Regions from separate parts of the Gorillibacterium terrae genome, predicted to be linked through region 4. Evidence: riboswitches for the same ligand, from Rfam matches in the RefSeq annotation. Region 4 holds a riboswitch; each other region holds the start of a gene.
The links. A riboswitch is a leader RNA that binds a small molecule or an ion and turns the genes downstream of it on or off. The one in region 4 is predicted to bind cyclic di-AMP.
Positions count from the first base shown of each region.

Region 1: another riboswitch for cyclic di-AMP. It lies ahead of ACSEXS_RS03605 (3D domain-containing protein); the one in region 4 lies ahead of ACSEXS_RS09050 (CAP domain-containing protein).
Region 2: another riboswitch for cyclic di-AMP. It lies ahead of ACSEXS_RS14845 (C40 family peptidase); the one in region 4 lies ahead of ACSEXS_RS09050 (CAP domain-containing protein).
Region 3: another riboswitch for cyclic di-AMP. It lies ahead of ACSEXS_RS05975 (C40 family peptidase); the one in region 4 lies ahead of ACSEXS_RS09050 (CAP domain-containing protein).

Region 1 is NZ_JBPPGI010000001.1:864,238-867,933, forward strand. It holds partial or broken gene ACSEXS_RS03590 (glycosyltransferase family 2 protein) at 1-821, shown strand, start outside; gene ACSEXS_RS03595 (GtrA family protein) at 1,196-1,741, shown strand; gene ACSEXS_RS03600 (DinB family protein) at 1,892-2,413, opposite strand; cyclic di-AMP (ydaO/yuaA leader) riboswitch at 2,534-2,686, shown strand; gene ACSEXS_RS03605 (3D domain-containing protein) at 2,691-3,647, shown strand.
Region 2 is NZ_JBPPGI010000003.1:506,661-510,356, forward strand. It holds gene ACSEXS_RS14840 (ABC transporter ATP-binding protein) at 1-1,129, shown strand, start outside; gene ACSEXS_RS14845 (C40 family peptidase) at 1,203-1,673, opposite strand; cyclic di-AMP (ydaO/yuaA leader) riboswitch at 1,677-1,810, opposite strand; gene ACSEXS_RS14850 (hypothetical protein) at 2,025-2,843, opposite strand; gene ACSEXS_RS14855 (M1 family metallopeptidase) at 2,854-3,696, opposite strand, start outside.
Region 3 is NZ_JBPPGI010000001.1:1,410,950-1,414,645, reverse strand. It holds gene lpdA (dihydrolipoyl dehydrogenase) at 1-387, opposite strand, end outside; gene ACSEXS_RS05975 (C40 family peptidase) at 567-1,397, opposite strand; cyclic di-AMP (ydaO/yuaA leader) riboswitch at 1,426-1,688, opposite strand; gene ACSEXS_RS05970 (hypothetical protein) at 2,021-2,236, shown strand; gene ACSEXS_RS05965 (copper amine oxidase N-terminal domain-containing protein) at 2,304-3,266, opposite strand; gene ACSEXS_RS05960 (DUF2785 domain-containing protein) at 3,552-3,696, opposite strand, start outside.
Region 4 is NZ_JBPPGI010000001.1:2,033,516-2,037,211, forward strand. It holds gene ACSEXS_RS09040 (FAD:protein FMN transferase) at 1-895, opposite strand, end outside; gene ACSEXS_RS09045 (TetR/AcrR family transcriptional regulator) at 977-1,555, opposite strand; gene ACSEXS_RS09050 (CAP domain-containing protein) at 1,775-2,488, opposite strand; cyclic di-AMP (ydaO/yuaA leader) riboswitch at 2,494-2,634, opposite strand; gene ACSEXS_RS09055 (aminotransferase class V-fold PLP-dependent enzyme) at 2,741-3,696, opposite strand, start outside.

The DNA of each region.
Region 1 (3,696 bases), 1.2 Mb from region 4:
CGTTCGAGCTGGTGTTCGTCAACGACGGAAGCCGCGACCGGACGGCGGAGATCGTCCGGGAGATCGCAAGCCGCGACCGCACGGTGCGGCTGATCGATTTCAGCCGCAACTTCGGCCATCAGGTCGCGATCAGCGCCGGCATGGACTACGCCATGGGGGATGCGATCGTCGTCATCGACGCCGACCTGCAGGACCCGCCCGCCGTGATTCTGCAGATGATCGCCAAGTGGAAGGAAGGCTATGATGTCGTATATGGCCGTCGGCTGAAGCGCAAGGGCGAGACGGCTTTCAAGAAGCTCACGGCGAAGATGTTCTACCGGCTGCTGAGGAGCATGACGACGGTGGACATCCCCGTCGATACCGGCGATTTCCGGCTGATCGACCGGCGGGTATGCGACGTGCTGCGCAGCCTGAAGGAGAAGAACCGCTATGTCCGCGGCCTCGTGAGCTGGGCCGGATTCAAGCAGACGGCCGTCGAGTACGTGCGCGAGGAGCGGTTTGCCGGCGAGACGAAATACCCGCTGAAGAAAATGATCAAATTCGCGGCCGACGGCATCACGTCGTTCTCGTACAAGCCGCTGAAGCTGGCAACCTACCTCGGCATGGCCGTGTCGGTCGTGAGCTTCGTCTATCTGATTATCGTCATCGTCCAGAAGCTGTTCACCGACAGCACGCAGACCGGCTGGGCTTCGACCGTGGCGATTCTGCTGTTCTTCAACGGCATCATGCTGATGCTGATGGGCATCATCGGCGAATACATCGGCCGCATCTACGATGAAACCAAGGATCGCCCGCTCTATATCGTGCGGGAGGCAAGCGGCTATCCGGCGGATTATGCCGCCGCCGGCCGCGTCGACATCCGTGTCGGCGGCGGGGTACAGCCGCGGCCGGGCCATGATGAAGCGTCGCAAGACAAGGCGGAAGCGACCTATCGCTTCGGGGAAGAAGGCGGGCCCGCAGGGGCTTCGCCCGTCGTCCCGCCGGCTCCCGCCCCGCTGGACCCGGAAGAAGAGCGGCGGCTTAGGATGGAATCGCTGACGGCGAAGCTGCCGCAGGAACGGCTGTTGAACTACGGCGCAGGCTCGGGGCTGGAAGCGGCGGCTCGCGAGGAGGAATGGCCTGCGCCGGGAGAACGGGCATCGGGCCGTTCCTTCGGCGGCAGCACCGGGAATGCCGGCGAAGAGGGTGACGGCAAGTGAATTCGGTTCGCCGGCTTGTTCGGAAATACGAGGACTTCCTGAAATTCAGCGTGGTCGGCGCAGCCAATACCCTGGTCGATTTTGCCGTCTATACCGTGCTCTATCTGCTCGGCGTACCGTTCCGGGTGGCGCAGGTCTTCTCCTACGCGGCTGGGACGCTGAACAGCTACATCCTGAACAAGAGCTGGACGTTCAAAGCGGCGGCTCAGGGATCGGCGGTCGGCATCTCCGATAGCGGCGATGCCTCCGACAGGCCGGTTGGCGCGGAGCGGAAGCGATCTTCAAGCGGAAGGGCGCGCCGCGACTGGGCGCAGGCGGCTCGGTTTCTGACGGTTAACCTGATTACCCTCGGCGTGTCGATCGTGCTGCTCGGCCTGATTAAGGAGCGGCTCGGGGTGAACGCGCTGATCGCCAAGGCGCTGGTCACGGTCGTCACCACTCTGCTCAATTTCGTCGGCAGCAAGCTGTGGGTCTTCCGCAGCGGATCGCCGTCCGGCTTGAAGGAAGGCCTTGTCGGCCGCTCCGGACATTCGCCGGATTGACACGGGTTATCCCATAGGAAGTGTCCGGGGGAACGCCATTGTTCAACCGCAAAAAGACCGGCCGCGGCCGGTCTTTTGTGTCTCTTGCAATGCAGCTAAGGAGAGTGAGCCGGACCCTAAGCATTCGCCGCAACGGTCAGGCGTGCGATTCTATTCGATAGCGGCGCCCAGCGCTTCGCCGCTCTCCGAACGGCCGGCTGCAGCCAGCTCGGCCGCTTTGCGCAAACAGGAAATTTGCCCGACATGGATTCCCTCATGATGCAGGCTGAACGCGAAGAGCTCGCCGATCGTGTGCAGGGGATGCCCCAGCCGCCGAAACGGCTTAACGGCCGGTTCCCCCCAGCGCGGGACATAGATGCGGCGAATCGCTTCCCCTTGCTCCTCCAGCAGCCGGTACAGCTCGGACAAGGGGGGCGGAGGCTGCTTCCAATCGGCCGGCCGGGTTCCGTTGGCGAACAGCCGGAAGAGCGCGGGATCGAGCAAAGGCGGATCTCCCGCAAAGTGGGTGACAACCGTTTCCTGGACGGTAAGGATATGCCCGAATTGCCAGCGTATCGTGTTGGAGAAACCCAATGGCTGAAGGTCCGCCAGTTCTTCCGTCAATCCATCCATCGCTCTCAGGGTTATGCTGCGAACAAGCCTTAGCTGACCAAGCCATTGTTCTTGATTCATCGCGATCCCTCCGGGATGGTTTCTTTCAGTATAGATCAATCCGGGTGTTCGAACTAGCAGGGTTTTTCCATTTCCCAGAATTCTCCGCTAGGCCGGGCGGTTCGGGATGTGGTAGACTCTAGCAAAAGAAGGCCAAAGCTCTCTTCGTTGAGAGAGCGCGGGGGATTTCTTGCCGCATGCCGTTAGGCAGCTAGGGGTGAATCGCAAATGCGAGAGGAGGGCTCCCCCTTCTCAACCCGACAACTAACCTCGCAGGCCGAGCTTGTGGGAGGACGTTTTGAAAAAGTGGAAGACAGGTTTACTGTTCTTGTTGGTAGGTGTAGCTGCCGCCTTGGCGGTTGGGTTGGTTCAAGCGGCGAGGACGCCGCTCGCAGGCGGTTCCGCCGAGGTCGGTGAAGCGGCGGGAACCGGCATCTTGACGGCGCCGGCGTTTGCGGCAATGGAAGCGCCGCCTCTCTTGAAGCTCGGCGCAGCTCTGCCGCTCGGTGCGCCGGCCGCGGCCGAGCCGATGGCCGCGACGCGGGCAATGCCGCAAGCCGCCGCTCCGGCGCAAACCCCGGAAGCGGCGGCGCAGGCGGCCAAAGCGCAGGCGCAGGCGGCCAAAGCGCAGGCGCAGGCAGCAAAAGCGCAGGCGGCCCGCCGGGAAGCGGCCGCGAAGGAGGCGGCTGCGGCTGCGGCGAAGAGCAAGGCCGCTGCGGCAGCCAAGGCCGCCCAAGCGGCCAAAGCCAAGCAAGCCGCCGCCCAGGCCAAGCAAGCGGCCGCCCAGGCGGCAAAGAAGAAGGCGCAGGCGGCCGCCGCTTCGGCACAAGCCGCCAAGCCCTCCAAGGCGCAGTCGGCTTCGTCCGGCAGCAAAAAGGAAGCCGCGCTGTCGGCTTCCTCCCGCCGGGTCGTCTCCGCTTGGGGCGAAGTGCTGACCTTCAAGCGCTCGCTTAAGGTGACGGCGACCGGGTATTCCTCGGCTCCCGAAGAGAACGGGTGGGGGGCCGTGGACTATTACGGCAACGCCCTGAAGCTGGGAACCATCGCAGTTGACCCGGATGTGATTCCGATGGGGAGCAAGGTTTATGTAACGGGCTATAAAGGCAGCGGCCTGCCGGGGAGCGGAATGATCGCTTACGCCCGCGATCAGGGCAGCGCCATCCAAGGCAGCCGGATTGATATCTTCATCCCCGGAGGCAAGCAGGATGCGCTTGACTTCGGCATCCAGTCCGTCCAGGTGTACATACTGGAATGAGGAAGCTCGGTTAGAAGACGGCACGTGTCCCTTGCGGATTCGTTGCCGT
Region 2 (3,696 bases), on a different contig from region 4:
GCGGCGGCGCGCCGTGATGAACGGCCTGCTCTGGCAGTCCTCCACCCTGGTGAACGGCTCGGTGATGCTCGGCTGCGGCGGCATGATGGCTTGGTATGCCATCCGCGGAGAGGCCTCCGCCGGAGGACTCCTCGCGTTCATCCTGCTGATGGGGCGGGTGCAGTGGCCCTTCGTCAACATGTCCCGCACCTGGGGCAGCGTCCAGGAATCGCTCGGGGCCACTGATCGGGTCTTCGGCGTGCTGGAGATGCCGATGGAACCGGGGATGAACCCGGCGGCAGGCCCCGGCTTCGGGCGGGAGGGTCGGCCGGAGCCGGAGCCGAACGAGGCGCCGCCCGCCCTGTCGCTCCGCGGGGTGCAGCTCTGCCATCCGGGAGCGGACGGCGAGCCGCTGTTCCGGGGCCTCGACCTCACGGTGGCCGCCGGGGAGACCGTCGCGGTCGTGGGACCGAGCGGCTCCGGCAAGACGACGCTGGCCCGGCTCGCCTGCGGTCTGTACGAACCGGATGCCGGCACGGTGGAGGTCGCGGGCATTCCGCTCGCGACCCGGCGGGAGGAGGCTCGCTCCAAGCTGACGTATGTGCCCCAATCCCCGTATCTGTTCACGGGAAGCGTGCGGGACAACATCGCCTTCGGCTCGGAGCAAGCCTCCGACGAAGACATCCGCGAGGCGGCCCGGCTGGCCGGCGCCGATGCGTTCATCGAACGGCTGCCGGAGGGCTACGAGACGCCGCTCAGCGAGAGCGGCTCGAACCTATCCGGCGGCCAGCGGCAGCGGCTCGCTATCGCCCGCGCCTTCCTGCGGCAAGCGCCGCTGCTCATTCTGGACGAAGCCACCTCGGCGCTCGACAACGAATCCGAGGAGTGGGTGCAGGAATCGCTCCTGCCGCTCATGCGCGGCCGCTCGACGCTGGTCATCGCGCACCGGCTGTCGACGGTTCGCGGAGCCTCGCGAATCGTCGTGCTGGACCGGGGAAGCATCGCCGAAAGCGGGACGCACGAGGCCCTGATCGCCCAGGGCGGGCTGTACGCCCGGCTCTATGCACTGCAGTTCGCCGGGTCCGGAGGAGAGTCCGCTTCGGCGGAGACCGTCCCGGACGGCGGGCTCTGCCCGCAGGCGGCCGGGTAAAGAGAAAAACTCCGGGAGAACGGGGGGCATCCCGTTTTCCCGGAGCTCTCTGAAGCGCGGCCTTCGAATTCGTTTATCTGGCGATGTCCTGGTACTGGTCATTCGTCAGAATCCGACGCGCGGTGACATACCTCTTGGCATAGTACGATTCGTTCAGCTTGTTCTTGATCACACCGTTGTTGGTGGACGCATGAACGAATACTCCGTCTCCGAGGTAAATGCCGACATGGGAGATTCCGTTTCCGGAGGTGTTGAAGAACACCAGGTCGCCGGCGCGCAGGTCGTCCTTGTCCACGGCTTTGCCTTGCCCCGCCTGGTCCCTGGAGCTGCGGTCCAGAGAGATATCGAAGGCTTTGAAGACATACTGCGTGAAACCGGAACAATCGAACCCTTTGGTGGTGGTCCCGCCGTAATCGTAGTCAATCCCGATCAGCTTGTTGACCTTTGCTTCCAGCTTGCTTGCGGAATCATCGGCGAAAGCGTTTCCGGACAAGAGACCAAGCGACAACACGAAACCGAGCAATGCCAAAACAGCCTTCTTCAAGACAACTTCCCCTTCCAATGCCTACGAGGTTAGCTAAGGGTTCGGTTGAAGGTTCCCTATGATCCTTCTGAAGCAAGATCAATTCACCCAAGACGGTTCCCCCGTTTTCCTTGACGGAAATTCGGCTTATTCCCGATTTAACCCAGCCAGACGCTCCGGATTAAATCAATAGAAAAATCTATTCGCCTTAAATCGCCTGTTTCCTCCCAACTATATTATTATTTTTCGAAAAAAATGTTTCATGGTTTTGCCCAACGGGTAAAAATTCGGGATAACCCGCAAAAAAAGCGAGGCGCCGCAAGGGATTCCGGCGTCTCGCTTTTATTTTACAGAGCTTGGCTTTCAGGGGCCTCAGCCCCTCTCCGCACGCCCGAGGAACACGCCGTGCTGGGCGGTGAGTCCCCAGAGCGACAGGAAGGTGCGGACGAAGGAAAAGGCCTGATAGAGAAGGAAGGTCCACAGTCCGGCATCCCAGAGCGTAACCGTCAGCACGCCCGCGGACAGCAGTCCGGAGAGCAGCAGCAGCACCAGCGCCGCACCCGCCGCCGGAAGCAGCGAGGCGAAAGCGCGCAGGAGCGTTTCGGGCAACGGCCGGTTTTCGGTTTTGCCAAACTGCAAATGCAGGAACAGGAGATGAACGGCATATCCGTAGGCGGCGTAAGCCAGCGCATAGAGCAGATAGGCTTTGGGATCGGAGAGAACGGCGTTCAGCTCGCCGAGCGTGTGGACCTTCGGCAGCAGCCAGATGAGGGGAACCAGGGTGAGCGCCATCTGGGCAACATAGTAGAGGAAGAAGGCCGGCCCCATGGACTTGATGCCTTTAAAAAAGCGGTAGCCGGTGTTGAGCCGGGTGTGGACCAGCGAGTAGAAGACGCCGGCGTTGAGCAGCGGCGTAAGCAGCATGCGGATGGCGAGAAGGAGCAGCAGGCCGTAGAGGTAATCTTCGGCCAGGTCGGTTTTGCCGAGGCGGAACTGCGCTTCCAGGACAAAGAGCTGCGACTGACCGGCGGGACCGCCCGCATCGGGATAGCGGGCGAGCACCGGAAGGACGTGGCTTTTGACGATGCGGAAGAGGGCGAACGCCCAGGCGAACCGGTAGAGAAACAGCGCCACCAGGAGAAACGGCTGGCTCCAGGCGTCGGACCAGGCTTTTTTCAGCAGTCGGAACATGGCTCTCACCTCACCAGGCGACCCCGGATATCAGGGCCTCGATTAATGTTTGCAGGCTCACGGTGAACCGGAGCCCCTGTTTGGCGTTGACTTCCGCCTTCAGGTAGTTGTTGATCACCCGCGACTCCAAAGCGAGCGTGCGGTCGGGATCGATCAGCACCCAGTCGACGGGGGAAGCGGCCGTCAGCTTGTATTCCGTCTCACTGGCCTCGGCATTCCAGACCAGGTCGCGGCTCGTGCCGTCACGGAAGTGGATGCGCACGGGAACGGAGAGCCAGGGGCCGCCCAGCTTGCGGATCAGAACGGCGCTCTCGAAGGAACCGGCGGAAGAATCCGGCTTCAGCTCGCGCACCCGAATGGACTCCACGGCGAAATCGGACATCTGCTTGCCGTAGACGTACGCCTCGAAGAAATCGGACCAGTCCTTCTTCGTTACGCTCTCGACGACCGCCTGGAAATCGGCGGTGGAGGGATGCTTGAACCGGAACCGGTCGAAGTACGTTCGCATCACCTTCTTCATCGCTTCCTGGCCGGCCTGCCGTTCAATGGCGGTGAGAACCAGCTTGCCGCGGATATAGACGTTGTCCGAATAGCCGTCATGGGAGCCGTAGTCCCAGGATGCCTGCCTGAGAGACTCCGGTCCGGTCACGTACGTCGCTTCGGCCGCCAGGTTCGGCTGTTCGCCGTAATCCCGCTCCATGACCTTGTCTTCGGCATAGGAGGTAAAGCCCTCGTCCAGCCAGGCTTCTTCGAATTCGTTCGACGCCACCATGCCGTACCACCATTGGTGGCCGACCTCATGAACGACGACCCGCTCCAGGCTGAGCCCGGGGTCGGCCGAATCCGCGCCCCA
Region 3 (3,696 bases), 620 kb from region 4:
CACGCTTCCCGCCCGCGGCGAGAAGATCGAGGGCCCGATCAGCCGGCCTGTCCCGGAATAGACGTCGATTTTATTTTTCTTCATCAGGAATTGAACGCCTTTGTGCAACTGCTCCACGATGCGGTTCTTGCGTTCCTGGACCTTGCCCATGTTGACCCGGAAGCCGTCCGTTTCGATGCCGTACTCGCCGGCTTCCCGAAACTCGGCATAGACCTCGGCGCTGCGGAGCAGGGCCTTGGTCGGAATGCAGCCCCGATGCAGACAGGTGCCTCCCAGCTTTTCCTTCTCCACCAGGGCGACCCGCTTGCCGAGCTGAGCCGCCCGGATTGCGGCCGTGTAACCGCCCACTCCGCCGCCCAATACGACAACCTCATAGGATTTGGACATCCTGTTCCCCTCCACCTGCAGCAATCTCATCGTTCCCCATTGTACCCGTTTGTCCCCGGCTTTGCCATCCCTTCGTTTTCTGCCTGCTCCCTGGGCTTCCATGAATGAAAAAAACGGCGCTCCGGAAGGAACGCCGTTCAGGCCGATTCGTGTGCGATTCTGTGGGGTAAGGAGGGGTATTAGGACGAGAAGACGCGTTTGGCGGTAAAATAACGGTTGCCCCAATAACCGGTATTCAAGGGATCGATGTGAATCCCGTTGGAGTTGGTCGCCGAGATAAATTTACCGTTGCCGATATAGATGCCGACGTGGTTGGCCGGCGCCTTTTGCGTGGAAGAGAAGAATACGAGATCGCCCGGCTTGGGCGAGAATACGCTCGTTCCGGTACTGGAACGCATGCCGTCGGCGGTCCGGGGAACCGAAACCTGCTGCTTCTTCAGCAGGTATTGGACGAAGCCCGAGCAATCGAAACCGGACGGGGTCGAACCTCCCCACATGTAGGGAACGCCTAAGTATTGCTTGGAATTTGCGACAAGCTTAGCGGCCTTGCTTTCGGTTTTGGCCTGAATGACCGGAGCATGTTCTTTGCCGTCGGCCTCGACGATGGCAAGCTGAACGGCGGCATTCCACTTCACTTCCGTATCAAACGATTCGGACACAAACCGGAGCGGGACATAAGTACGATTTTGCGAAACGACGGCTTTGGTATCGAGGGCAAGGGTCCGGCCATTGACGGTGGCTTTGGCTTGGCCCGTGGTCAGCGTGATCGTGCGATTTTTGCCGGTGATTGTAACCTTTACTTGGTTTCCTACGTCTGTAGAGGTAACCGAGTATCCCATCTTCTCGGAAACGATGCGGACGGGAATCTGGGTGCGGCTGTTGCCGTCGACAAAGGGCTGCGCGTCGGGAAACGAAACCAGCGAGTCGTTGATTTGCACCTTGACGGGGCTCTGGGCGGCTTCGCTCTGCTGAGCATACAGAAGTCCGGACGCAAAGACGGCAGACGACAACAGGACGGTCTTGGTGACTTTATTCAGTTTAAGTTCCTCCTAGTGCCTCCGAGGTTAGTTGACGGATTCGGGAAGAGGTGCTCTCCCTAGCTCGACGGGTTACCCCGCAAGCATTCACCCCGCTAACCAAGCTGCCGAATCTTACCGTCGGCGGCGCGCTTCGGCGCCCTTTCGCTTGGTTACGTCGAATGGCTCGCCGAAATTAGCGCAGTGCGCTCTCCATTCCGGCCAGCCCGACAAAGAAATCCCCCGTACCGGTCCTGCGAGAACCGGATTCGGCAAATTGTAGTAATAACAGCACATTGTCTAGGGTATCATGCGAGTTACGCATAGACAATAGCCAAATGGTGGATGTCCCGGCATAATAGGAAGAACCTCCTACCGGGATTTTTTGATTTTTTGTCACATTCTCGGCACAAAAAAAATCCGCCGGTTCCAACTACCGGCGGCAAAATCGGAGAAAAAAAGGTTATGAAGCAAGCCGAAGCTTGCATTAATAGTATATCACCAAATATATACGTCTGACACAGGTTGACGGGTGGTAAATCCGACCAGGCCTTCCCCGTCCCCCCGGCATATCCAGCCCAAGCGCTTCATACCTTGATAGGGGGAGGCGGACGGGCATGGATAAGAACGATCCCATCTACAGGGAAGAACGGCTCCGGCAGTTGGCCCGTTTGGACGAGCAGGACGAATGGGACGACAAGGAAAAGAAAAAGAAACAGCGCAAGAAACGGAAATTCATCTTCCTGACAATCCTTGCGTATCTCATGCTGCTGTACATTCTCTATACGGCGGCGCATCAACTGACCGGGTTCTCGCTGCGCTTCACCGGCTGATCGCCGCTCGACGAAAAAATCTCCCGCCATACTCCGGCAGGAGATTTTTTGTTTGCCTTTGCCCCGTTCAGCTTTCCTCGTCGAGCAGCCCCTTCTGATCCGCATCGTAAATCGCGGCGTACACTGAGAACGGAATCGTACTCAGGTCCGATTTTCCGTCGCTTGTGACATAGGCAGGAAGAACGATATGATCGTCCACTGAATAATCCCATTCCTCCGTCGCCGGGTCGTCCAGGCTGAGCACATAATCGCCCGTCCACTGGCCGTCCTCGATCTTGCCGTCCACCATCACATCGGCCGTGATCGGTTCGCCCTGTTCGTCGTCGGACGGAATCCGGGTTAGCAGGTAGGAATAGAACGCAACCGCCTTCTGGTCCCCGTAGCCGATGGTCCGCAGGTAAACTTGGTCCTTATTCAACGGAATCGGGTCCGGATGACGATACGTGTCCAGATCATAGCGGACCATCAGTTCGCCGGTGATCGAATCCTGCTGGTACCAGTACTCCTTCACCTGCGGCTTGTAGATGTTGACGCGATTCTTCGCTCCGTCCCACTTCACATGACAGTCGAGCGCTTGACCGATGAAGGCGAGCGGAACCATCGTGCTGCCGTTGACGGTCTGCGCGGGAACGTCCAGGATGACGTCCTTGTCCACGGCGTTCTCCTCCCAATCCTCGGAGGGGACAGCCTTGACGTGCGCCTTCGTCGACCCGAGCGTCAAGGTGACGGTCTTGTCGCCGATAAAGGTGGCGTACGAGGTGTCTTTTTTGGTCGCAGTCACCTTCCCGGTCTTCCCGTCGTACTGAATCTTGGCCCCAAGCGCTTCGAAGATCGCCCGCATCGGCACGAGCGTCCGTCCCTTCTGGACGACCGGCTGCTGGCTGGCGAAGCTCAGCTTGACCCCGTCGATATAGACGGTCGGGCTGGCCGGTACCGCCGCCTTGGCGGCAGCGAACGCCGCCGGAGCGCCGCCGAGCGCCAAGGTTGCGGCCAATGAAGCCGCCAGGATGGTTCTTGCTGGTTTGAACATAAATACCCTCTCTTCTTCTATGTAGAGTGATCTAGCAGGAGGATATTCTACATGAGCGAAGGAAATTCCTCCCTCGGCGTAACTTTACCAACTCCATCTGAACGCCGCTGCTGTCTGCGGCGGCAGCCATCTCTTGTCCTCCCTCCAGCTTCAGATGCCAGACTTCCGCTCCGTTATGCAAGCGATTCTGAAGCTCTTTCATGGAATAGCCTCGAATCGGGTCGTTTTGCAAATTGTCGAGGGAAGTTCTATAGGATGCAGAAATTCTTCCTAACACTCCAAAGGTCAGCGCCGTCGAAATCGGTTGTATGTCCCCTCCCATTCCAGCAAGTTCTTCTCATCCCCAAACGGTTCGCCGTCCTGAAGCCGCATGAACAAGCTGCGGATGACCTGCTTTCGGTTGATCGCCCGATACCGTTCCAATTGCTTG
Region 4 (3,696 bases):
AAATATGCCAATCTGCATCGACTAGGACCAGCTCCGCTCCGGAAAACTGCGGAAGGAGCCGGAGCCCGGCCTCCATCCCGGCTACGAACACAAGCGTGGACAACGCGTCCGCGGTTATGGCGCGGTCGGCGACGGTGGTGACGCTGATCAGTCCCGCTTCGGCCGGATAACCGGTTGTCGGATTCAGGAGGTGATGCCGCCGCTTGCCGCCGCGATCGATAAAAAACCGCTGATAATCCCCGGAGGTGACCACGGCTTTGTCCGTAACCGATACCGCTCCAAGCAGTCGGTTATCCTGCCGGGGATGCCGGATACCCACGCGCCACGGGGAACCGTCCGGCTTCGTTCCGAGAGCGGCCACGTTTCCGCCGAGATTGGTGAAAGCCGATGAGATTTCGAATTCCCGAAACACCGCCAAGAATCGGTCACTGGCGAATCCTTTGCCGATGCCACCCAAATCCACGGACTGTCCGGCTCGTTTCAACCCGGCGGTCTGTTCGGAAGGATCGAGCAGCAAGTCGGCCCATTTTATGAGAGGAAGCACTCGCTTGATTCTTGCCGCATCGGGAGCTTCGGTCGAATGCTTGTAATCCCACAGATCGACTAACGGACCGATGGTGACATCGAATAATCCTTGGCTATCGTTCGCGTATTGCACCGCCCGGGACAGCACCTCAAAGGTCTCAGGTCCGACTTTCTCAAGCCTCAGGCCTGCGGAGTCGTTAATCCTGCTGACCTCGCTCCCCGGCACGAAACGGCTCAACCGATTTTCCAGCCGCACGGACTCCGCCATGACAGCTTTGAGCGCTTCCTTTGCATTCTTGCCGTAGACCTTGTGTTCCATCACCGTTCCCATTCCATAATCCGTGGTTTGAGCCTCGTCTTGAGCCAACATCAATCCTCCCTTAACTCGACATGGCCGAAGCGTATGAAGAAGTTCCTCTTATCACTAAAATGCGAATGAATACGAAATTATTCATTCATTTTCGGCCAAGCCTTTCATCACAAACTCGGTCAAGTAATCCAGCAGCTGCGGAAAATGCTGTACGCCGACTTCCTCCTTATGCGTATCGACCGTAATGATCGCCGTGAAGAGTGCCATGATCAGCTCCACGTTCAGATCGTGGCGTATCTTTCCCTCCTCCTGCCAACGGCGGAACAAGTCCGCGAAGCTGCCGTAGAGAAAGTCCACTTCTCCAACTCCATTGTCTTCCCGGTATTGGCGTTCCAGCTTGGCAAAGACATCCTTGTTGTACCATTGCTTCAGGATCGGGTTGGCGATCATGCCTTCCAGGTTCCGGGAAAGCAAGGTCTTGACCAAGGGCAGAGGCTCGTCGTTAAAATCCAGATCGTCCATTAACCGATGCTTGAGCTTGACGTTTTCTTCGAGAAAAATCTCCAGAAACAGCTTTTCCTTGGAGGGAAAGTAATTGTAAAAGGTTCCGACCGCCACCCCCGCCTTCCGGGTGATGTCGGAGATATTGGTCTCCTTGAAGCCCCGGGTGCTGAACAGATCCTTCCCGCTATCGTAAATTTGCTGCTTCTTGGCTTCCATTGCGGCCTCCTTCCTCCAGACGAAACCGGGACGGCTTGCCGGAGTGATGCATAATTGGGCATAATGTGAATGAACTAATTTTTATTCATTCAGATCATAGCATGAATTCCAGGATATGTCATGCCCGTTTTCTGTAGAAGCCAACAAAAAACAACCCTTCCGCCGGAAAGGTTGTTTCGGATATTCATGAAGTTAAGGTTGTCTTGTCCTGAGCCTCAATCAATCGGTGAACTCTTGAACCCATGCGCCGTTGTAATAGCCGACGCCGATTTTCTTGTAGTTGGTCTTCAGGATATTGGCTTTGTGGCCGGCGCTGTTCATCCAGGCGGTCATGACCTCCTGGGGAGTGCGCTGCCCCTTGGCGATGTTCTCTCCGGCGTAGGAATGCGGGATGCCGTAAGCGGTCATCATATCAAAAGGCGATCCGTACGTAGGAGACGTATGATCGAAATAATTGTTGACGATCATGTCCTTAGCCTTGTCGACGGCCATCTTGGACAAGGCCGAATCGAAGGTGAGCGGGCTGAGTCCGGCCGCCGCACGTTCCTGATTGACGATCGTGGCCACCTGCTGAGCATACTGCGTCGCCGTATCCGTGGCGGGAGTGCTCGTGGTCGGCGTGGATGGCTTGGTCGTCGTCGGAGTCGAGGGCTTCGTTGCCGGAGCCGAAGGCGTCGTCGCCTTGGACGGGATGGTGATGGTCATGCCGCCCCAAATGATGTTCGGGTTCTTGATCTGCGGGTTGGCGTTAATCAGCGAAGTCAGGGTAACGCCCTGGTTCACGGAAATCTTCCACAAGGTATCGCTATCTTTTACGGTATAAGCGGACGCGGCATGCGCGGAACCGGCCGAGAGAAAAGGCGCGGCGATCAAGCTGCCGGCGAGGGCGACGGTTAACAGGCGGCGAGGCGTTGCGGTTCGGGTTGCGTTCAAATCTGGCACTCTCCTTTGGCGGCCTGCGAGGTTAGCTGACGGATTCGGGAAAAAGTAGAGTAGATTCCCGGCCGCTCAAGTGAGCGGCTTCACCCCAAAACTGGGTTCCCCCGTGCTCCGGTCGGGAGCTTCGGCCTGAATGGGTATTGCGACCGCATTCATTCTATCACAAGGAGAGTGCTAGAGGGCGTGGTAATTACTGGTATATTCTGAGAATCGCCCAATGTACAAGAAAAAAACCGGTTTTCTCGCTTAGAGAGAAAACCAGTTTTGCGGCCCCATTCGGCGGGGAAACCGGATGTGCCGATAATCGTTGACGGCGGGATCGTAGCGGTAGTCCTCCTTCCAAAGCGGCGCGAAGCGTACGCTACGGCGGACCGCCTCGATGAGGAACGCCACTTCCCGGTCGGTCATGACCGGATGCAGCGACAGGCGGACCCAGCCCGGCTTCTCCCGCTGGTTCCCCTGCTCGACCTCCCGCCGGATGCGCCCGGATTCTTCCCGGTCCAGTTGAAACAGGAAGTGCCCGTAGGTTCCGGCGCAGGAGCAGCCGCCGCGCGACTGAATGCCGAACCGGTCGTTGAGCAGGCGGACCATGAGCGGATAATGCACCGTCTCAACGGTGAAGGAAACGATCGGCAGCCGCTCTCTCAGTCCGGCGTCCAGAATCGCCACGCCGGGTATCGCCTCCAGACCGGTCAGCAGGTGCTCCGCAAGCTGATGCTCGCGCTCGCAGATTTCGGCCGCGCCCATCTGCTCCTTGAGCACGAAGGCCAGCGCCGCCTTCGCCGCCTGCAGGTATCCGGGCGTGCCGCCGTCTTCCCGCTCCTCCTGGTCCTCCACGTAGACCGTGCCACCCCACCGGTCCGTCCAGCTTACCGTGCCGCCGCCCGGAAGGTCCGGCACCGGATTCGGGACGAGCCGTGCATCCAGCAGCAGCATGCCGCTTGAGCCCGGCCCGCCGAGAAATTTGTGCGGGGACAAATAGACGGCGTCCAGCCCTTCTTCCGCGTTCGGCGGATGCATATCGAGCCGGGCGTAAGGAGCGGACGCCGTCCAGTCGGCAAAGGCCAGCCCGCCGTGCCGGTGCATCGCCGCCGCCAGCTCGGTCAGCTCCGGCATCACGCCGGTGACATTGGAGCACGCCGTGAAGGCCCCGATCTTGCGCTTGCGGCGGGAATAGCGCCGGAGCTCTTCCTCCAGCCGCG